2 regions of the Streptomyces sp. NBC_00328 genome follow, and region 2 is predicted to be linked to the other one. Evidence: riboswitches for the same ligand, from Rfam matches in the RefSeq annotation. Region 2 holds a riboswitch; the other holds the start of a gene.
The links. A riboswitch is a leader RNA that binds a small molecule or an ion and turns the genes downstream of it on or off. The one in region 2 is predicted to bind S-adenosylmethionine.
Positions count from the first base shown of each region.

Region 1: it holds a riboswitch for S-adenosylmethionine, as region 2 does, so the genes downstream of both, OG485_RS13940 (aminotransferase class V-fold PLP-dependent enzyme) here and OG485_RS02385 (ABC transporter substrate-binding protein) in region 2, are expected to answer to the same signal.

Region 1 is NZ_CP108013.1:3,175,367-3,186,711, reverse strand. Features, by position in the region: gene OG485_RS13975 (L,D-transpeptidase) at 1-1,029, shown strand, start outside; gene OG485_RS13970 (hypothetical protein) at 1,062-1,463, opposite strand; gene ctaE (aa3-type cytochrome oxidase subunit III) at 1,666-2,286, shown strand; gene qcrC (cytochrome bc1 complex diheme cytochrome c subunit) at 2,351-3,160, shown strand; gene qcrA (cytochrome bc1 complex Rieske iron-sulfur subunit) at 3,157-4,233, shown strand; gene qcrB (cytochrome bc1 complex cytochrome b subunit) at 4,230-5,870, shown strand; gene trpD (anthranilate phosphoribosyltransferase) at 6,041-7,105, shown strand; SAM riboswitch class IV at 7,191-7,307, shown strand; gene OG485_RS13940 (aminotransferase class V-fold PLP-dependent enzyme) at 7,501-8,862, shown strand; gene OG485_RS13935 (Lrp/AsnC family transcriptional regulator) at 8,902-9,183, opposite strand; gene OG485_RS13930 (rhomboid family intramembrane serine protease) at 9,226-9,981, opposite strand; gene OG485_RS13925 (hypothetical protein) at 10,134-10,373, shown strand; gene OG485_RS13920 (NYN domain-containing protein) at 10,409-11,345, shown strand, end outside.
Region 2 is NZ_CP108013.1:566,489-577,833, forward strand. Features, by position in the region: gene OG485_RS02345 (prolyl oligopeptidase family serine peptidase) at 1-412, opposite strand, end outside; gene OG485_RS02350 (MFS transporter) at 464-2,038, opposite strand; gene OG485_RS02355 (radical SAM protein) at 2,035-3,231, opposite strand; gene OG485_RS02360 (hypothetical protein) at 3,336-3,611, opposite strand; gene OG485_RS02365 (cytochrome P450) at 4,106-5,362, shown strand; gene OG485_RS02370 (hypothetical protein) at 5,547-5,981, shown strand; gene OG485_RS02375 (GNAT family N-acetyltransferase) at 6,014-6,532, shown strand; gene OG485_RS02380 (sulfite oxidase) at 6,555-7,829, opposite strand; SAM riboswitch class IV at 8,382-8,495, shown strand; gene OG485_RS02385 (ABC transporter substrate-binding protein) at 8,921-10,540, shown strand; gene OG485_RS02390 (ABC transporter permease) at 10,544-11,345, shown strand, end outside.

The DNA.
Region 1 (11,345 bases), 2.6 Mb from region 2:
GCCACGGACGCGTCAGGACGCCATGTCGCGGGCGAACTGGCCGCCGACGGCAGCCGCTGGCACAGCACCTCGCCACTCGCCGCAGGCGCCCACTACACGGTGAGCGTGAGCACCGAGGACGAGGACGGCGCCCCCGGCCGCAAGGTCATCGGCTTCGACACCAGCACGCCGAAGACGAAGAAGCTGCTGAACGTCGCATTCGGTCCCAAGGCGGGCAAGTACGGCGTCGGTCAGCCGATAACCGCCGAACTCAGCGCCCCCGTCAAGGACAAGGCGGCCCGCACGATCGTCGAACGCGCCCTCAGGGTCGACTCCACCCCCGCGGTGGACGGCGCCTGGCACTGGGTGGACGACAAGACGCTGCACTACCGGCCCAAGGAGTACTGGCCCGCCCACGCCACCCTGACGGCCCACAGCAACCTCGCCGGCGTCAGGATCGGCGAACGCCTCTGGGGCGGCGACGCCAAGACTGTGAAGATCACCACGGGCGACCGCCTGATCGCCCTGACCGACGCCGCCACCCACTCCATGACGGTCTACCGCAACGGCCAGGACATCAAGCGGATCCCCGTCACCACGGGCAAGCCCGGCTTCGACACGCGCAACGGCGTCAAGGTCGTACTCGGCAAGGAGTCCCTCGTACGGATGCGCGGTACCAGCATCGGCATCGCCGAGGGCAGTTCGGACTCCTACGACCTGGAGGTGCGCTATGCGACCCGGGTGACCTGGAGCGGCGAGTACGTCCACGCCGCGCCCTGGTCGACCGGCTCCCAGGGGTACGCCAACGTCAGCCACGGCTGCACCGGCATGAGCACCGAGAACGCCGAATGGTTCTTCAACACGTTCAACGAGGGCGACATAGTCAAGGTCGTCAACTCCGACGGCAAGACCATGGACGCGTTCGGCAACGGGTTCGGCGACTGGAACCTCGACTGGAAGAACTGGCGCGACGGCAGCGCGCTGATGGCCGGGTCCCCGGACGCCCCGAACCCGGCCCAGCGCGCCAGACTGCGCCCCGAAAGCGTGTGAGGCCGCGCCCCCACGGTGGGGGCGCGGGTTCCTCAGGCGCTCAGAAGGTTCCTGCGACGCAGCAGGGAGGCCAGTGAGGCGGCGAACTCCACCGGGTCGACCGGTAGGGTCACCGCGGCGTCGGCACGGCTCCAGGTGGCCAGCCAGGCGTCCTGCGGGCGCCCGATGAGCACCAGCGCGGGCGGGCAGTTGAAGATCTCGTCCTTGATCTGCCGGCACACCCCCATGCCGCCCATCGGCACCGCCTCGCCGTCCAGCACACAGACGTCGATGCCGCCCTTGTCGAGCTCCTTGATGACGGCGGCCGGCGTCGCGCACTCGATGAACTCGACGAGGGGAACGTCCGGGGCGGGCCTGCGCCCGGTGGCGAGCCGCACCTGCGCGCGGGTGTTGGAGTCGTCGCTGTAGACCAGCACCGTGGCGGTCGGCTGCATTCTTCCTCCGAGACGTCAGCGTCGTACGGACATCGTGCGATCGGGCTGATCGTCCCCGGCCCGATGCGCGGATGCTACTCCCTTGAACACCTCGTCAGCACCGGTTCGGACACGGCTTCGATGGTCCATCCGGGCTGGACACACCCGGTCAACACCCCGAACGGCACCCCCCGGCGTGAGGGCGGGATAAGCGACCGACATAATGTCGGTCGTGGCGACAGCAACGACAGTAGAAACCGGGCACGCGCACCCGTCGGTCAATCGGCCGAACCTCACCAGCGTCGGAACCATCATCTGGCTGAGTTCCGAGCTGATGTTCTTCGCGGCCCTCTTCGCGATGTACTTCACCCTGCGATCGGTGACCGGGCCGGATCACTGGAAGGAAATGGCGTCCAGCCTGAACCTTCCGTTCTCGGCGACGAACACCACGATCCTGGTGCTCTCCTCCCTGACCTGCCAGCTCGGCGTCTTCGCCGCCGAGCGCGGGGACGTGAAGAAGCTCCGGATGTGGTTCATCGTCACCTTCATCATGGGTGCGATCTTCATCGGCGGTCAGGTCTTCGAGTACACCGAACTGGTCACGAAGGACGGGCTCTCGCTCTCCTCCGACCCGTACGGCTCGGTGTTCTACCTGACCACCGGCTTCCACGGACTGCATGTGACGGGCGGACTCATCGCCTTCCTGCTGGTCCTCGGTCGCACCTACGCGGCTCGGAGGTTCACTCACGAGCAGGCGACCGCCGCCATCGTCGTGTCCTACTACTGGCACTTCGTCGATGTCGTCTGGATCGGCCTTTTCGCCACGATCTACCTGATCAAGTAATCGGGCCCACCGCCCGAAACATCCAGAAGCACCGACGCAGAAGATCCTGACACCGGGGTAATCCGTGAAAAAGCTCTCCGCACGACGACGCCATCCGCTGGCGGCGGTCGTCGTCCTACTCCTCGCGCTGGCGGCCACCGGGGGGCTGTACGCCGCGTTCGCACCCGCGAGCAAGGCGCAGGCCGACGAAACCGCCCAGTCCCTCGGGATCACCGAGGGCCAGAAGCTGTACTCCGTGGGCTGCGCAAGCTGCCACGGAACCGGCGGTCAGGGCAGCTCCGACGGTCCCAGCCTGGTGGGTGTGGGCGCCGCGGCGGTCGACTTCCAGGTCGGCACCGGCCGTATGCCGGCCCAGCAGCCGGGCTCTCAGATCCCGCGCAAGAAGGTCATCTACACGCAGGCCGAGATCGACCAGATGGCGGCCTACGTCGCCTCGCTCGGCGCCGGCCCCGTGATCCCGACCAAGAACCAGGTCAGCCCCGAGGGCGCGGACATCGCCAACGGCGGTGAACTCTTCCGTACCAACTGCGCCCAGTGCCACAACTTCACCGGCAAGGGCGGCGCGCTGACGCACGGCAAGTACGCGCCGAGCCTGGAGGGTGTCGACCCGAAGCACATCTACGAGGCCATGCAGACGGGCCCGCAGAACATGCCGTCCTTCCCCGACACCACGCTGACGGAGAAGAACAAGCAGGACATCATCGCGTACCTCGACGCGGTCAACGGTGACGACACCGAGAGCCCGGGCGGTCTTGAACTGGGCGGCCTCGGGCCGGTCAGCGAGGGCCTGTTCGGCTGGGTCTTCGGTCTCGGAACCCTGGTCGCCGTCGCCGTCTGGGTCGCCGCTCGGACCGCAAAGGCCAAGAAGTCATGAGTAGCCAAGACATTCCAGAAGAGAACGTGCCCGCTGAGCGGGCCTCCGACGACCACGCCGGTCACGGTCACGGTCCGGTAGCCGTCGCGGACGAGCAGAACCCGTTCGCGGACCCGGGGCTGCCGCCCCACGAGCACCGCATCCAGGACATCGACGAGCGGGCCGCCAGGCGGTCCGAGCGTCTGGTCGCCATGCTGTTCGTGCTGTCGATGGTGGCCACCGTCGGCTTCATCGCCTCCTACGTGGCGATCCCGAACGACAAGTCGGTCTACGTGTTCCCGCTCGGGCACATCAGCGCGCTGAACTTCGCGCTGGGCATGTGCCTCGGCGTGGCGCTGTTCGCGATCGGCGCGGGCGCGGTCCACTGGGCCCGCACCCTGATGTCCGACGTGGAGATCGCCGACGAGCGCCACCCGATCGAGGCGGAGCCCGCGGTCAAGGCCAAGGTCCTGGCCGACTTCAAGGAAGGCGCCAAGGAGTCCGCGCTCGGCCGCCGCAAGCTGATCCGCAACACGATGTTCGGCGCGCTGGCCCTGTTCCCGCTCTCCGGCGTCATGCTGCTGCGCGACCTCGGCCCGCTGCCCGGCACGAAGCTGCGCCACACGCTGTGGTCCAAGGGCAAGCTTCTCGTCAACATGAACACGAACGAGCCGCTGCGTCCTTCGGACCTGGCCGTCGGTTCGCTCACCTTCGCCAAGCCCGAGGGCCTGGAGGAGCACGACGAGGACTTCCAGAAGGAGATCGCCAAGGCGGCCCTGATGGTCATCCGGCTCCAGCCGGACGACATCAAGGACAAGCAGGAAGTCGAGTGGTCCTACGACGGCATCGTGGCCTTCTCGAAGATCTGCACCCACGTCGGCTGCCCGATCTCCCTGTACGAGCAGCAGACGCACCACGCGCTGTGCCCGTGCCACCAGTCCACCTTCGACCTCTCCGACGGTGCCCGGGTCATCTTCGGCCCGGCGGGTCACGCCCTGCCGCAGCTGCAGATCGGCGTGAACGCTGAGGGCTACCTCGAGGCGCTCAGCGACTTCCAGGAGCCCGTCGGTCCTGCATTCTGGGAGCGCGGATGAGCACTACCACCACCTCCGACTCGCGCTCCTCGCGCGAGAAGGCACCCGCCGGTGAGCGGGTGGCCGACTGGGCGGACGGACGCCTCGGGATCTACTCCCTGGCCAAGTCCAACATGCGCAAGATCTTCCCCGACCACTGGTCGTTCATGCTGGGTGAGGTCTGCCTCTACAGCTTCATCATCATCATCCTCACGGGTGTGTACCTGACCCTGTTCTTCCACCCGTCGATGAACGAGGTGGAGTACCACGGCAGCTACGTCCCGCTGCAGGGCCAGCTGATGTCCGAGGCGTTCAACTCGACCATGCACATCTCCTTCGATGTGCGCGGTGGTCTGCTGATCCGTCAGATCCACCACTGGGCCGCGCTGATCTTCCTCGCCGGCATGTTCGTGCACATGATGCGCGTGTTCTTCACGGGTGCGTTCCGCAAGCCGCGTGAGGTCAACTGGGTCTTCGGATTCCTGCTGTTCGTCCTCGGCATGTTCACCGGATTCACCGGTTACTCGCTCCCGGACGACCTGCTCTCCGGCACCGGTGTCCGCTTCATGGAGGGCGCGGTCCTGTCCGTGCCGATCGTGGGCACGTACCTGTCGTTCTTCCTGTTCGGCGGCGAGTTCCCGGGCGGCGACTTCGTTGCCCGCTTCTACTCGGTGCACGTGCTGCTGCTGCCGGGCATCATGCTCGGCCTCGTGGTGGGCCACCTGATCCTGGTCTTCTACCACAAGCACACGCAGTTCGCGGGCCCCGGCAAGACGAACAACAACGTCGTCGGCATGCCGCTGCTGCCGGTCTACATGGCCAAGGCCGGAGGCTTCTTCTTCCTGGTCTTCGGTGTCATCGCGGTCATCGCGGCGATCGCCTCGATCAACCCGATCTGGGCCATGGGTCCGTACCGTCCGGACATGGTGTCCACGGGCGCCCAGCCCGACTGGTACATGGGCTTCTCCGAAGGCCTGATCCGTGTCATGCCGGGCTGGGAGATCAACCTCTGGGGTCACACGCTCGTCCTGGGCGTGTTCATCCCGCTGGTGATCTTCCCGCTGGTCCTGGTCGCCATCGCGGTCTACCCGTTCATCGAGTCCTGGGTCACCGGCGACAAGCGCGAGCACCACATCCTGGACCGCCCGCGCAACGTCCCGACCCGGACCGCGTTCGGTGCCGCCTGGATCAGCTGGTACTTCGTCCTGCTCGTCGGCGGCGGCAACGACATCTGGGCCACGCACTTCCACCTGTCGATCAACTCGATCACCTGGTTCGTGCGCATCGCGTTCTTCGTCGTGCCGGTGCTCACCTTCATCGCCACCAAGCGGATCTGCCTCGGCCTCCAGCGCCGGGACCGGGACAAGGTGCTGCACGGCCGCGAGTCGGGCATCATCAAGCGCCTGCCGCACGGTGAGTTCATCGAGGTCCACGAGCCGCTCAGCCAGGACGCGCTGCACACGCTCACCGCGCACGAGCAGTACAAGCCGGCCGAGATCGGCCCGACGGTCGACGAGAACGGTGTCGAGCGCAAGGTCTCGGGCACGCAGAAGCTGCGCGCCAAGATGAGCCAGGGCTTCTACGGGGAGGAAGGCCAGATCCCCAAGCCCACCGTCGAGGAGTACAAGGAGATCACGAGCGGCCACGGCCACCACTGATCCCCGGCTGTTCGCCACGGCTGGAGCCCCGTCCATGACATGGACGGGGCTCTTTGCCGTCCTCCGGGCTGGATAGGGTGGACTCACCCGGTGCTGCGGGGCGATCCACCCCGCGTCACCCACGACCCGTGTCACCCGCGACCGCGTGACCCACGAACCCAGGAGCGACCATGAGCGCTGTGAACCCCGCTGGAGGCGACACCGCGGCGGGCCGTTCCTGGCCCGCGGTACTGAACGGCCTGCTCGAAGGCCGCGACCAGAGCGCGGACGACACGGCCTGGGCGATGGACCGCATCATGCGCGGCGAGGCGACCGACGCGCAGATCGCCGGGTTCGTGGTGGCCCTGCGGGCCAAGGGCGAGACCGTCCAGGAGATCACCGGACTCGTCCGGGCGATGTACGAGCACGCCAATGTCATCGAGGTGCCCGGACACACCGTCGACATCGTCGGAACGGGCGGCGACGGCGCGAAGACCGTCAACATCTCCACGATGTCCTCGATCGTGGTGGCCGGCACCGGCGCCAAGGTCGTCAAGCACGGCAACCGGGCCGCGTCCTCCGCGTCCGGCGCGTCGGACGTCCTGGAGAAGCTCGGCGTCAATCTCCAACTGCCGGTGAAACGGGTGGCCGAGGTGGCCGAGGAGGCCGGGATCACCTTCTGCTTCGCGGTCAAGTTCCACCCGGCGCTGCGTCATGTGGCCGCGGCCCGCGGTCAGTTGGGCATCCGGACCACCTTCAACGTGCTCGGTCCGCTGACCAACCCGGCGCGCGTGAAGGCCCAGGCGGTCGGCGTCGCCGATCCCCGGATGGCGCCGATCGTGGCGGGCGTGTTCGCCGAGCGCGGCAACTCCTCGCTCGTCTTCCGCGGCGACGACGGCCTCGACGAGCTGACCACCACCGCGGGCTCCCACGTCTGGGTGGTCCGCGACGGCAAGGTCACCGAGGAGCGCTTCGACCCGCGCGACGTCGGGCTCGACATCGTCCCGGTGGAGGCCCTGCGCGGCGCCGACGCCTCGTACAACGCGGAGGTCGCCCGGCGCCTCCTGGACGGCGAGCGGGGGCCCGTACGGGACGCGGTCCTGCTGAACTCGGCGGCGGCCCTGGTGGCCCTGTCGCCGACCGGCGCGCCGCTCGCGGACCAGCTCCGCGACGGAATGGAGAAGGCGGCCGAGGCGATCGACTCCGGGGCCGCGAAGCGCACCCTGGAGCGCTGGGTGGCCGCCAGCAACGCCTGATCCACCGGTGACACGGAGCGAGGCGCAGTCCAGAATCCGGACTGCGCCTTGCGCGTGGAAGATCCTCTGGCAAGATGCTGTATCAGGTCATGAGTGACAGCCATCAGGCCCCGGCCGGCTGTCCGGCAACCCTCCGTCCGTGGCGGGGTGCCCCGGGTGAAGACCAGGTCGTAGGCAGCGAGGCCTACGGCAAGCGCGGACCCCTCCCGTCCTCCGGGCGGATGCAACCAGGGGTCCTGGTCGTTCGAGGGAGCCTTCTGTGAGCAAGCGAATGCGATAGGGCGCCGAGCCCCGCCTCCGCACACCCTTTTCACCTTTTCCCGCGCTGAGCCCAGCCCTGCCTCCGGGCGGCCGGCTCGCGCGGTGATCCCGCCTGCCTCTCACAGGAGCTCGCCATGTCTGTCTCCACCGTTGCCGCCGACCAGTCCGTTTGTGCCCCCCTGGCCGTTCTGGGCCGGGATGTCACCGTCCCGCTCGTCACCGGCGGCGAGGTGACCTACGCGGCCCTCGACTACGCCGCCAGCGCGCCCGCCCTCCAGCGGGTGTGGGACGACGTGGCCGCGTACGCGCCCTACTACGGCAGCGTCCACCGGGGCGCCGGCTACCTCTCGCAGCTCTCCACCGACCTCTTCGAGAACGCCCGCAGGACCGTCGAGGAGTTTCTCGACTGCCGCGCCGGTGACCAGGTGGTCTTCACCCGCTCCACCACCGACTCGCTCAACCTGCTCGCCGCCGCGCTCCCGGCCGACTGCCAGGTCTTCGTCTTCGAGACCGAGCACCACGCCTCGCTGCTGCCCTGGCGCGACGCCCGGGTGACGTACCTGAACGCCCCGCGCACCCCGGGCGAGGCCGTCGCCACCCTGGAGCACGCCCTCGCCGCCCGCGACCCTCACGGACCGGCCCTGGTCTGCGTCACCGGCGCCTCGAACGTCACCGGGGAGCTGTGGCCGGTGCGGGAGCTGGCCGCCGCCGCCCACGCCCACGGCGCCCGCATCGTCCTCGACGCCGCGCAGCTCGCCCCGCACCACCCGGTGTCGGTCCAGGACCTCGACGTCGACTGGGTCGCGTTCTCCGGGCACAAGCTGTACGCGCCGTTCGGCTCCGGTGTCCTCGCGGGCCGCTCCGACTGGCTGCGCGAGGCCGACCCGTACCTCGCGGGCGGCGGCGCCAGCCGCAAGGTCACCCGGCGCACGGACGGCGGCGTGGACGTGGAGTGGCACGACAGCGCCGCCCGGCACGAGGCCGGCTCGCCGAACGTCATCGGGGCCTACGCGATCGCCTCGGCCTGCAAGGCGCTCACCGAGGAGGGCTTCGACAGCCTTCTCGCCCGTGAGCGGCACCTGATCCGTACCGTCCGCGCGGGCCTCGCCGAGGTCCCCGAGGTCCGGGTCCTGTCCCTCTTCGGCGACGACGCCCCGCGGGTCGGCGTCATCTCCTTCGTCGTCGAGGGCTGGAACAGTTCGCACTTCGCGGCCGCGCTCTCCGCCGAGTACGGCATCGGCGTCCGCGACGGCCTCTTCTGCGCCCACCCGCTCGTCCGCACGCTGCTCGGCAGCGCCCCGGAGACCCAGGGGGAGTGCGGAGCCCCCGAGGCGGCGCCCGGGGAGAAGTCCCTCAACGCCATCCGCGTCAGCTTCGGCGCCGGTACCCCCGACGAGCACGTCGAGCGCTTCGTCCGCGCGGTGCGCGAACTCGTCAGGGACGGCGCGCGCTGGCAGTACCGCACCGAGGACGGCCGCTGCGTCCCGGCGGTCTGACGCCCACGGCGGCCTCGCCCGGAGGCGGTGCCGCGTCGGTCAGGAGTCGAGACCGATCGCGAACGCCGCCTCCAGGTCGTGCTGGGAGTACGTACGGAACGCCACGTGCGTGTCCGTCGCCTCGACGCCCGGGATCTTGCTGATCTTGCCGGGGATGACGTCCGCCAGGTCGTCGTGGGCCTGGACCCGGACCATGGCGATCAGGTCGTAGGTGCCCGTGACGGAGAAGACCTCGCTGACGCTCTCCAGGGACGCGATCGACTCGGCGATCTCGGGGATCCGGTCCACGCTGGTCTTGATGAGGACGATCGCGGTGATCACGGCTGGTTCTCTCCCTAGGGGGCCACTGCTGGGGATCTCACCCTACTCGCGGTCCACCTGGCCCGGCCGCTCCACCGGGGGCCCCGGCAGCACCCCCCGAACGGGCGCGAGCGGCCTTCGGGGCCGGAACCGCGCCCACGCGTAGACGAAACCCAGGGAGAAGCCCACGAGGTGGGCCAGATAGGCGACTCCGGGGCCCGGGGAGCTGCGGCCGGCCGCCAGCCACTGGAGCGTGAACCAGAACGGCAGCACCACCCAGGCGGGGAACCGCAGCGGCAGGAAGAACAGGAACGGGAAGAGACTGGTCACCCGGGCCCTGGGGAACAGGTACAGGAACGCGCCGAGCACCGCGGAGATCGCCCCGGAGGCCCCGACCAGGGACTGCTGCGAGGTCGCGTTGGCGGCGGCGTAGCCGAGCAGGGCCAGATAGCCGCAGCCCAGGTAGAAGAGGGCGAACTCCAGATGGCCCATGCGCTCCTCGGTCATGAGCCCGAAGACGTAGAAGAAGAGCATGTTGCCCAGGAGATGGAGCCAGCTTCCGTGGATGAACAGGGCGGTCGCGGGGGTGAGCGCCTCGCCGGGGGCCCCGCCGAACAGGGCCGCCGGCACCACGCCCCAGCGGCGGAAATAGGCCCGCTGCGCGACCAGCAGCTCGTCCCCGGTGCCGTACGCGGGATCCAGGCCCGAGGCGGGACCGATCACGAAGATCAGACAGCACAGGGCGATCAGCGCGTACGTCACCGGCGCCGGCCGGCCCCGCAGCGCCCTGCCGACCGTCGCACTCCAATTGCCGATCATGGTGCAGAGCATGACGTAACCGCACCGATGCGCACGGACCGCCTCGCCGCCGCGGACGGCCGAGCGTCGAGTACCCGCCAGGCCGTAGGGTTACGAGCCATAGCACCGGGAAACCGGCGCCGGACGGACACGAGAAGGAAAGCGGCTGCCCTATGACAGTTCCCCTGCCCGACGCCAAGACCCGCTGGCGCTGCGCCCTCTGCGGCAACCTCACGCGTTTCGACGTGACCCGTTCGTCGAAGGTCGTCGAGTATGTGCACCTGGACCTGGCCGGTGAGCCCAAGGTCGAGGAGCGCGAGGTGGTCAGTGAGACCATCGAGTCGGTGCGGTGCCGTTGGTGCAACGCGGTGGATCAGGTCGAACTCGTGGACAGGCCGGGCGCCGGCTCCTGAGGGAGCGGGCCCCGCACGGATATTGGGGTGAACGGATGGTGGAGACCACGGGTGGGGAGCCGGACGACGGCACCGCCGAGGTGCTCGACCGTCCGCTGCCCGACGGCGTGCGCCGACGCGTCGTACAGATCGTCTCGGACGGCTTCGGCGGGCTGACGATGTCCGAACTGCCCACACAATTGCGGCAGTACGCCCGGTTCGCCCCGAATCGCCGTGCCAAGTTCGCCGGCAACGCGATGGCCTCGGCGCTGGAGACGGACCCGCTGTTCAGACAGCGCATCGCCGAGAAGCTCAGAGAGGCCCAGCCGGAGCTCGTCGGCGCTCTCGACTCGGGCGCGCCGTCCCCGGCCGCGGATCCGCTGGACGTGGCGGCCGCGGCCTATGTCGTGCGTCCCGCCGGCTGGGTGAAGCTGGTGACCGCCGCGGGCGAGGAGGCCCTGCGGGCGGACGCCGAGCGCGCCGGTGAGGAGAGCCGCGCCGAACTGGACCGGCTGCGCGCGGAACTCGCGGAGGCCCGCGGGCAGACGCGTGACGAGACCGAACGGCTGCGCGCGGAGCTGGAAGCGGCCCGCAAGGAAGCGGAATCGCTTCAGCGCAAGCTGCGCGGGGCTCTCAGTGACGTCAAGCGCGGTGAGGCGGCCCTGCGCAAGCTCCAGGCCGAGACGGACGGGGCGAAGGCGGAGAGCCAGACCCGGGTGTCCGCGGCCGAGAGCGAGACGCGGCGGCTCAAGGCGCGTCTCTCGGAGGCCGAGGCGGCCCTGGAGGCCACCCGCAAGGCGGCCCGGGAGGGGCGCAGCGTCGAGGACATGCGGATGCGCCTGCTGCTCGACACCGTGCTGGAGGCGGCCCAGGGGCTGCGCCGGGAACTGGCGTTGCCTCCCGTCTCGGTGCGGCCCGCGGAGACGGTCGAGGCGGTCGAGCCGGGACGGATGACCCCGAAGGACATCGCCGCCCGCGCTCTGTCCGAGAACG
Region 2 (11,345 bases):
CGTCGAGGACCGTCGTACCGGACGGATCGGCGTCCAGCGGGTCGAGCAGGATCCGCGTCCGGCCGGCCTCGCGCACGGCCAGCGCGGCGAGTTCGCGCCCGGGTTCCCTGCGCAGATGGAACTCCCGCCCGCCGCGCGCCACCGGCGGACGGGCGCCTCCTGCGGCGAGCAGGGCGGTCATCCGCGCGAGCAACGCGTCCCGGGCCGGCCAGCGGGCCTCCTCCTCGGCGTGGAGCAGATCCTGGGCGGCGCACCACGCGGCGGTGGCGGGGTCCTGCGGATCCTCCAGCCAGCGGTAGGGGTCGGCCACCCGCACTCCGTGGATGATCTCCTCCGGTCCGCTGCGCGGGGCCGGCGGGTAGGTGTACGGGGCGGGCGCCGGCCTGGCGTCGCGGGGCGGGGACTGGGTCATCGCGGCGCTCCAGGGAGAACGGACCACGTGGGTCACGTGAGGGGGACGGACTCAGGCGTCACCGGTGCCGAGGCGTTGCGCCGGGGCCGCCGGAGACGGGTCCTCGGGCGTGGAGCCGTCGGCCGGGGTCGGTTCGCCGTGCGCCTCGACAGCCGGCCGCTCGGCACGGCTCGTGCCCGCGAGGGCAGGAGTGTTCAGGAAGCCGGAAGGAGCGGTGGTGTCCACGGGTTCGGGCGCGTCGGGGAGACGGGCGGGACGGGCGCTTCCCGTGTCGGCCGCAACGGCGTCGAGGCCGGACCTGATCGTGTGTGGGGCGTCGGCACCGAGGCCGGTCTTCTTCGGCTCGTCCTCCACGGCGTCGAGGCCGGTCTTCCTCGCCTCGTCCTCCACGGCGTCGAGGCCGGTCCTCTTCGCGTCGTCCGCCACGGCGTCGAGGCTGGTCTCGCGCAGCAGGGGCACGGAGGACACCAGCGTGACGACCGCCGCGGTTCCGGCGAGTGCGAGCCAGGTGTCGCTCGCCCCCAGGGAGTCCACGAAGGAGCCGGCAAGAAGCGGTCCGAGGGAGGCGAGACCGGCCATGACCAGTCCGGTCGCGGTGCTGACCCTGCCGAGCAGGTCCCGTGGTGCGAGCACCAGCATCGCGCGGCCTACGACGATGCCCGCGGGCGGGCTGAAGAAGACGACCACGACCAGAACGGGGCCGATCGTCCAGGGGTGCGTGGTCCCGGAGAACACGGCGAGGCCGACCGCCCACACAGCGCCGATGAGCAGGAACAGACGGGCGGCGGGGATCCTCTTGATCAGCCATGGCGCCGTGGCGGCGCCCAGCATCGCCCCGATGCCGGCGCAGGCCATCACCGCTCCGATCGCCGTCCCTGCGGCGCCGCTCTGCCGCAGGGAGACGACCATGGTCGTCTGCGCCGCCGCCGAGACGACGTTGATTCCCGCGGCGAACAGCAGCGCGGCCAGGAGCGCGCGTTGGTGCGTCAGCCATCGCAGCCCGGCCGTGAGCCGGTCGTCGCGGTCGCTCGCGGCGACCTCGCGGGGGGGGCTGGTGGCGATCCGCAGCAGCAGCAGGGCGGACACCCCGTAGGAGAAGGCGTCGGCGGCGAAGGGCAGGATCGGGTCCAGGGTGTACAGCCAGCCGCCGAGGAACGGGCCGATGAGCGAACTCGTCGCCATGGCGGCCTGGCTGCGGCTCAGCGCGTCGGTGAGGTCCTTCTCCGGCACCACGTCGCGCACGGCGATCGTGGCCGCGGGTGCGAAGAGCGCGGTGGCCGCGCCCTCGACCACGGCGACGCCGAGGAGGTGTGTCTGTCCGAGGTCTCCCAGCGCCGACACCAGGGGAATGCTGGCGAGTGCCACGAGTCGTACCAGATCGGTCCCGACCATGATCATCCGCCGGTCGAGCCGGTCGGCGAGATGGCCCGCCGGAAGGCGCAGCAGGGTCCGGGTCACCAGCGAGCAGGTCGCGACCGTACCGGCTTGGGCGGCGCTGCCGCCGATGGACAGGACGAGCAGCGGGAAGGCGAGCAACGACAGCTGCGATCCGAGGGTGGACAGCGTCGAACTGAGCCAGAAGCGGCGGAAGTCGGCGTTGGTCCGCAGGATGCCGGCGCTCTTCATCCCAGCCGCCCGACGGCGTGGAGGCTGTCCAGGACTCCGGCGTCGACCCGGTCCTGGAAGACGGTGCGGACGGCGGCTTCCTCGTCGTACTGGTAGTGGTCGTGGCAGCTGACCCAACGGCCCTTCGTCTGCTCGGCGTCGAGATAGCCGTCGGTGATGGTGCCGACCTCCATGCCGGGCTTGCCCGCGGTCTCCCAGCAACTGGCCAGAACCCCGTCGGCGTTGACGACCGCGCCGTAACGGCCGTCGGCGAAGGAGCAGGCCTGGCAGGGGACATGGGCGCGCGGACGGGCCACCGTGAAACCGAGTTCCAGCGCGCGGGCGTGCCAGCGGACGAAGTCGTCGACGAGGCCGTTCTCGTGCAGCAGGTTGTTCGCGTAGCCGACGCCGACGTCGCCGACGCGGGCGAAGTGGATGCCGCAGCGGGCCGGATCGAGGCGTGCGCCGAGCCGTTCGACCAGGTCGTCCACGCCGTGGCTGTTCAGGTGCGAGACGTTGACCCGCAGCATCCAGCGCAGGGAGGTCTTCTCGATGGCGCGCGCGATGTTGGAGACGATGACGTCGAAGGTGCCGCCTCCGGAGCGGCGTACCCGGATGGCGTCGTGGTCGGCCCGGTCGCCGTCGAAGGTCACCTGTACGGAGCCGAGGCCCGCCGCGTTGAGCTCCTTGGCGATCAGCGGGGTGAGCAGGGTGCCGTTGGACGTCATCGACGCGGTGAGGGCGCCGAGTTCCCCGGCCCTGGTCAGCAGGTCGCGGCAGCCTCGCGGGTTGAGCAGCGGCTCGCCGCCGAAGAGCAGCAGCGACAGTTTGTCCATGCCGGCCGCGGCCATGCGCTCACGGGTGAAGTCCAGGACCTGTCCGACGGCTTCGGGGGTCAGCCGGGCGTGCTGGATGCGCGGCGGCCGGCTTCCTCCCTTGGGGTCCTGGGCGGTGTTCTGGAAGCAGTAGCCGCAGCCGAGGTTGCAGTCCGTGCTGGTCAGTACGGTCAGCGAGTACGAGTTGTAGGGCTTTACGTCGTACAGTCCCGCCTCGCGGAGATAGCGTTCGGCGGAGGGCCGCAGGGTGCCGTCGGGCTCCACCTGGCCGGGGCGCATCAGCGCGTATCCGCCGGCGCCCAGGAACCACCACCCCCTGTCGGCCTGGATCAGACGGGCCCCGGCGGCGGGGACGGCGACGGACTGCGTACCGGGCACGGCAACCTCCGGAGCGGGGGCGGGAGTTGGAGGGCTGGCGCGGCCCGGGCGCGGCGGCGTCAGGCGCCACCGCGACCGGGAGGACCGCGCCGGTGGTGAGCCGATCAGGCCTGGTGCTCCTGGTGGACGACGCACCAGGGGGTGTCCTCGTCCTCCTCGGAGTGGGCGATCACCTCGGGCTCGTCGACGGCGGACTCCTGGTGCACACCACACCAGGCGACGTTCGACGCGGCGTGCGCGACCACTTCGGGCTCGTCGACGGCGGACTCCTGGTGCACCCCGCACCAGGCGACGTTCGACGCGGCGTGCGCGACGACCTCGGGAGTCTCCTCCGCGGGCGTCTCGGTGGTCTCCTCGTTGGGCTCGACGTTCTCGGCCATGATGGTCCTCCATACGACGGGCGTTCGGGACGACGGACGGCAGCGGTGCGCCGACCGGCAGGAAGCTAGGAGGAGGGGGTTCGGCACCGGTTCACCGCCGGTTGGCCCGTGGTGAAATCCCTGGTGGGCGCGTCGGATCAGCCCATGACGGCCGGCCGGAACCGCGACGGAGACGGCTGTGGGGCTGCTCCGGGGGGCGGACGGTTGCTCCCGGTACTGCGTCGACCCCGGTGGAGCCGGCCGTTGGGGCGTTGCTTCCGGTGGTACGGCGGGAGGCCAGGCGCCTCGGGAACGCCGTCGGCGCGTGGCAGGGGCCGTTGCGCGGGCGTTGCTCCCGCTCCTCCAGCAGGGAGGCGATGGCGTCTCGGGGGTGTCGCCGGCGAGGTGGCCGCGTCGGCCGCATACCGGAATCGCACCGGGCGCGAACCGGCGGGCAACCGGCCGTTCCTACGGTGGCCGCCGCACGCTCCGCGACCGCGAGAGGACGCCTCCGTATGGACACCGAGCCCGTCGTCACGGCCGCGCCGTCCGCCCAGCCCGCGGCGGCAGGACGGCAGCGGCTGCCGGAGCCGCTCGGGGCCGCGTTCCTGGCCCGTCCCGAGGAGACGCTGGCCGAGATCCGGGAGACGTGTCCCGTGGCCCGGATCAGGACGCCCGCCGGACGGCCGGCCTGGCTGGTGACCCGTGCGGAGGACGTGCGGGCCGGGTTCCTGGACCCCCGCCTGTCCTTGAGCGGCGGCCACGTTCCCGACCCTGGCGTGCGCCGACGCGCGCTGGACGTGACGCTGGTCAACTACGATCCGCCGGACCACACGCGGATCCGCCGTCTGGCGACCCCGGCCCTCACCCCGGCGCGCATGGCCGCCCACCGGGAGCGTATCGAGCAAGCCGCCGGTGAACTGCTCGACGCGGCGGACGCGGCGCGGGGGCAGGGGCCGCTGGAGCTGATGGACGCCTTCGCGCGCCCGTTCGCCTTCCGGTCGCTGTGCGAGGTGTTCGAGGTGCGTGAGGAGGAGCGGGCCGCGCTGTACGAACCGGTGGCGCTCCTCGCCGACAAGGCGGGCTGCTCCGCCCGCGCCGTCGAGGAGAGCGTGGCCCGGATCGACGCGTTCGTCCGCGGCGAGATGGCCCGCCGCGCGGCCGCTCCGGGTGACGACGTCGTCTCGCGCGTCCTCGCGGCATGGCGCCGACAGGGCGGCGCGACCGAGGACGAGGTCGCCTCCCTCCTGGCGATGCTGCTGCTGGCCGGCTTCGACAGCACGGTGCAGGCGATCGGCATGAGCGTGGTGGCGCTGCTGGGTCACCACGCCGTACAGGACTCCCTGCGGGAGGAGCCGTCGCGGATTCCGCGCGCCGTGGACGAGTTGCTGCGCTGGGACACCCCGGGTCCTTTCAGTACCAAGAGGGTGGCGCTGGAGGACGTCCGGTTCGGGGACACGGTCATTCCGGCGGGCAGCGGAGTCCTGCTCTCCGTGGCGGCGGCCAACCACGACCCGCGCTGCCATGCCGACCCCGGCACGCTGGACCCGGACCGCAGCACCGCCGGCCGTCATCTGACGTTCGGTCTGGGTCCGCACTACTGTCCCGGATCGGCGCTGGCCCGCCTGGAGCTCACGGTGGCCCTGACCGTCATCCTCGGCCGCTGGCAACGGCTGGAGCCGGCTGTGCCGCTCAACGAACTGGCCTGGGGCGGCGGCTATCTGCACCGCCGTCTGACCGCACTGCCCGTGCTGCCCCACGGGTCGGTGTGAGGGGACGGCTGAGTATCGCCGATGGGAGTCGGATCGGATCACCGGTCGGCAGGTAACCTCAACTGCCCCGCAGGTGACGACAGTTTCCCTCCGTCTCGTTCAGGGGCACTGTTCCGACCGACCGACGCCCTCTGCCAGGTGCGCAAGCGCACCGCCCAAACCCCGACAAGAGAGACGACAACCTTTGAGCGATCACGACGATCACGAGTCTGCTGCCGCCACGCCCGCCCCCAACGAACTTGCCAAGTTCTACCTCGACACACTCGAAAACCTCATGGACCCCGCGGAGTACGCGGACCTGCGCACACTGTTCTTCACCCTTCTCGGGGAGATGGCCGAACCCATCACCGCGGACGACCCTCCTTCCGAGCGGCGCCTGGACATCGACCTGAATCCAGCTGTCCTCGACGAGTGGCTGACCGTCATGGGCATCCTGGGCAGCGGCCGTATGGACCAGACGATCGTCGAAGTCGGTGACGGATCCCGCACGGTCGTGGACAGCGAGCTGGCCGCCGAGCCCGAAGCCTTGGCCGCCTTCTGCGCACAGGTCCGGGAGCGGAACCGGGTGCGCGAACAGGAGCGGGAGATCCTGAAAGGGATAGAGGCCAGTTCCACCTGACGGCCACTCCCTCCGTCCGAGAACTCGTCAGGATCGCGTGGCGGGGCCGGTGCGGACAGCCCCAGTACACAAAGGCTGACCAGGACGAGATCCTCGGCGACTCCGGTGATCCCTTCGGGGTCGCCTCGACCGGTCTGACCTGGCTGCCCAAGGAGGTGCACTTCGGCGTCAGACACGAGGGCCGACTCGTGGCACACGTCGGCCTGCTGCGACTGCCGGTCGTGATCGGCGGGGCCCGGACAGAAGTGGTGGGAGTCGGCGGGGTGGCCGTCGCGTCCACCGTGCGAGGTCAGGGACTGGTACGGCTCGCCGTCACCGCCGCGCTGGAACACGCCGGCACGATGGGCCCTCAGCACGCGCTCCTGTTCTGCCGACCTCCTCTCGTGCCGCTCTACCAACGCCTCGGATGGCACCCGCTCGACTCAGAGGTGCTCGTCGAACAGCCCGAAGCCCAGGTGGTCGCCATGCCTCTGCAGACCATGGTGGCGCCACTGCGCGACGAAGCCGACTGGCCGTCAGGGCCGGTACGGCTATTGCCTCTTCCTATGTGACAGACCCCGGGACCGCCGTCCGTCACACCACGCTGACCGGATGCCGTACCACCGCGCCGAACAGGTACCCCTGTGTGTTCGGTACCGCGGTGTCCGGCTGGGTCCGGTCGGCTGTGTCCGTGGCGCGCGCCAGCAGGTGGGTGGCGCCGGGTGTGTCGGGCCGCCAATCGAGGGACCACCGGGTCCATGTGCCGGTCCGGGGCCGGTCGTGCAGCCGGGCAGGCCGCCAGTTGGCACCGCCGTCCGTACTGACGTCGACCTTGGCGACGCCTCCCGCCCCCGACCACGACCGTCCGTGCAGGACGTGCCTGCTTCCGGCCGTGAACGTGGCCCCGCTCGCCAGCTCGAAGGCGCTCTTCGTGGCCTGCCGGGTCAGCGGAGCGCTCCCGCCCTCGGGGTAGGCGGGGCCGAACAGCCGGTAGAAGGTGGTGTTCCAGGGCGAGTAGAGCGGCTGCGCGGACACTTCGATGTCGCCGACCCACTTGATCGACGCGATCCCCACCCAGGAGGGCACCAGCACCCGCACCGGATGACCGTGGTCGTACGGAAGCGGCTCGCCGTTCATCTCGTACGCGAGCAGTACGTCGTCCAGGGCCTTGGCCAGCGGCAGCGGACGTCGTACCCGCCCCAGGCTCTCGCCGCCGCTGACGTACTCGGCGTCCAGACCGCGCGGCTGCACGTCCACGGCGCGGGGGGACAGCCCTGCCCTGCGCAGCACGTCACCCAGCCGCACCCCGCGCCAGCGTGCGACACCGATCGCTCCCAGGGTCCACGCGGTGCCGGTGACCGTCTCCCCCTGTTGCGTCGTGTAGTAGGAGCGGCCGTTCCCGGCGCATTCGACGAACGCTGTCCGGGTGACGGCCGGCAGTGCGCGCAGATCGTCGTAACCGAACTCCACCGGACGGTCCTCGCCGTGGCTGCCGCGCAACCCGCTCCCCCACAACCGCAGCCGCCAGTCGTCGGCGTTCAGGACGGGTGTGGCGGTGTGGTTGCGCACGAAGAACAGTTCGTTGGGGGTGTGGTGCCCGGTTCCGCGCAGCGCCTCCCACCGGGTCTCGGCGTTGGTGCCGCGCTCGATGAACCATTCGGCGGGCAGCGGCTTGACGATCGGTCTGTCGGCGGCGTGGGCGGGCCCCGGGGTGCCGAGTGCGGTTCCGGCGGCGGCAGCGGTGAGCAGGGTGAGCAGCCGGCGGCGGGTGACCCCTTCGGCTCTGGCCTCACCTGCGAGCCACTGGCGCAGCCTGCGGCGGTCGTACTCGGTTTCGTAGCGGCGACCGGCGGGGGTGAGCGAAGGCATGGCGGGTCCTCGTCATTACGGGGCGAGAGGAACGAGAGGGCTCGGCACAAGTGGGCGCGGGGGTGCGCGAGGACGGCCGCTATGCGCCCGACCGGCTTGTCCGGAGCGGAAGTTCGCGGAAGCGTGTGGTCAGCCGGTCGTCCGACACAGCGCGGCGGCGACGCGGACGAGGTCCACGGCGCGGCGGCGGGTCAGTGGCTCCGACATCGGCATGGCGGGATGAAAGCACACGGGGCGGAAGGCGTCAACGGAGCATTCGTGCCGGTGAACCAGGCGTCCAGGCAAGTCGGTTGGCGTGGCGGCCACGACCCGTCGGCCCCGCACCGGACCGGCGGACCGGCGCGAAGGTGGCAGTTCCTGAACTCCGGCTCTCCCCGGCCGTGTGACGGCGGCCGGCCCCGTGTCCCCGACACGACCGCGGCCGACCCCGGGTCGCCGACACGACCGCGTCCGGCCCCGGGTCGCCGACACGACCGCGTCCGGCCCGTGCTCTCCGGCGGAGTCCGGTGCCGCCATTGACGTACGTCAGAACCGCTCCGTACGATCACGAACGGCATCGAGTGTCAGCGTCAAGCCCTGGCTTGCTGACCGGCAACCCTCCCGCGCGGTGGGGTGCTCCAGGTGAAAGCCCGGCGGGATCAGCGACGATCCGCGCAAGCGCGTGGCCTCATGACCGGGGCCGGAGATGGGGGGGGGAGGATCATTATGCGACACGGTGGTGACCCTCGTGCCTCCTTCTCCGTCGCCATGGTGTTCTCCCGGCTGGCGCGCCGACGCCACATCGATCTGAAGCGCTCGACCAGCTGCTTCTGTCAGGCCTGACGGCCCTTCCCGCAGCGGAGCGCTGACGGGCTTGCCCGCCGAGGGTCCCCGCCCGTGACCGGCGCTCGGGGTACGTGTCCCCGCCCGGGTCCCGCTTCCTTCCGCTCCGCCTGATTCTTCGGATCCTTCGGATCCACCTTCCGCCTGGCCCCTGTCCGCAGGGCATTCCCCCCCCGTCACGTCACCGCGCCGACCGGGCCCGCACGCCTGTGCGTGGCCGTGCCTCGCGCGGTGTCCCGTGCCTGGCGACACCATGAGGAGAACCCTCCGTGCGTGCACTTCCGGATTTCAGATCTCCCCGATGGGCGGCGCTCACCGCCCTTCTCACCACCAGTGTGCTGCTGACGGCCTGCGGGTCGGGCACCGGCGGATCCGGAGCCGGTGACGGCAAGCCGAGGTCCGGCGGAAGCCTGACGTTCGCCGTGGGCTCGGACGCCGGCTGTGTGGATCCCCAGCAGGTCGGCAGCAACGACACGATCTACTCGGTGCGCCAGGTTGTGGACTCCCTGACGGACCAGGACCCCAGGACCGGCAAGATCGTGCCGTGGCTGGCGAAGAGCTGGGACATCAGTGCCGACGCGACCGCCTTCACCTTCCACCTGCGCTCGGGTGTCACCTTCAGCGACGGGTCCCCGCTGACCGCCCAGGTGGTCAAGGACAACTTCGACGCGGTGCCGCGTCTCGGTGTCCTGGGGACCCTGGCCGAGGGCTACCTGAGCGGCGTCAAGAGCACCACGGTGGTCGACCCGCTCACCGTCAAGGTGACCTTCCAGCAGCCCAACGCCCAGTTCCTGCAGGCCACTTCGACACATTCCCTGGGGATCGAGTCGTCGGCGAGCGCGAAGAGGTCACCGCAGCAGAAGTGCAGTGACGGGGTCATCGGATCCGGACCCTTCGTGCTGAAGCGGTACGTGCAGAACCAGTCGGTCACCCTGGCCAAGCGCCACGGCTACGCCTGGGGCTCCTCACGGTGGAACAAGAAGGGCGAGGCGTACCTGGACGAGCTCGTGTTCAAGGTCGTGCCGGAAGCGGGCGTGCGCGCCGGCAGTCTCCGGTCCGGCCAGGTGGACGCGATCGGCAGTGTGGGCCGGGCCGACGAGGCGGCGCTCAAGGGCGGCCAGGTCACCCTCCAGAGGCGGGCCAACCCCGGGATCGTCTTCGGACTCGGCCTCAACAACGCGCGGCCCCTCCTGAAGGACGCCAGGGTCCGCCGGGCGATCCTGGCCGCCATCGACCGCAAGCAGATCGCCGACACCGTCTTCCCCACCGGCACCCGGGCGGCGACCAGCGTCCTCGCACACACCACGCCCGACTACACCAGCCTCGCCCCGGATCTGGCCTTCGACGCGGCCAAGGCGAAGTCCCTGCTGGACGAGGCCGGCTGGAAGGCGGGCGGCGACGGCACGCGCACCAAGGACGGCAAGAAGCTGAGCCTGACCATCGACTGGGTTCCCAACGCGGCCACGAATCAGCCCGCGTTGGAGCTGATACAGCAGCAACTGAAGGCGGTCGGAGTCCAGGTGACCCTCAAGCAGCTCCAGCTCACCCAGCTGACACCGACACAGCAGTCGGGCGAATTCGACGCGACATGGGGGAACATCACCCGCGCCGACCCCGACATCCTGCGCAGCTCCTTCTCCACGAAGCTGGCCAACTTCTACCGCGTGCCGGCGAGCGGCCTGGACAGGACCCTGTCCGCGCAGGCCGCGACCACCGACCCGGCGGGGCGCAGCAAACTCGTGGCCCAGGCACAGCAGTCGATCGTGCGCGACGCCTACAACGTGCCGGTGGTGGAGCTGCAGACCCAGCTGGGCCTGTCCACGAAGGTGCACAGCCTCGCCTTCGACGCCTCCAGCCGGATCCAGTTGCACGACACCTGGATCGGCTGACCCGTGCGTGGCTATGTGCTCAAACGGCTCGCGCAGGCGGTCGGGGTGCTGTGGGCGGCGTACACCGTGTCGTTCCTGGTGCTGGACTACCTGCCGGGCGACCCGGTCACCGCGATGGCCGGTGCCGGAATGGACTCGGGACAGGTCGATCCCCGGCAGATCGCCGCCCTGCGGCACGAGTACGGCTTCGACAAGCCGGTGCTCACGCAGTACGCCGAGTATCTCGGCCGGGCGGTGCGCGGGGACTTCGGCGACTCGGTCGCCACCGGCCGCCCGGTCGCCTCGACACTGGCCGACGCGCTGCCCCAGACTCTCCAACTGACGGCTTCGGCACTGCTGTTCGCGGTGGTCCTCGGCGGTGGGCTGGCGGTGACGGCCACGTACACCACACGGCGCTGGCTGCGGCAGCTGCTGCTGTCGCTGCCGCCGCTGGGAGTGTCCGTCCCGACGTTCTGGGTGGGGCTCCTGCTGGTCGAGGCGTTCTCCTTCCGGCTGCGCTGGTTCCCCGCGTTCGGCAACGACGGGCTGAAGGGGCTGGTGCTGCCGGCGCTGACCCTCGCGGTCCCCACCGGCGCTCTGATCGCGCAGGTGCTGGCCAAGAGTCTGCTCACCGCGCTCGACCAGCCGTATGTGGAGACCGCCCGCGCGAAGGGCGCGGGCCGCTGGCGGGTCCATCTGCGGCACGCGCTGCGCAACGCCTCTCTGCCGGCGCTGACGGTCGCCGGCCTGCTGGTAGGGCAGCTGATCGCCGGTTCGGTCGTCGTCGAGACGGTGTTCTCCCGTGACGGCCTGGGCCGCGTGACCG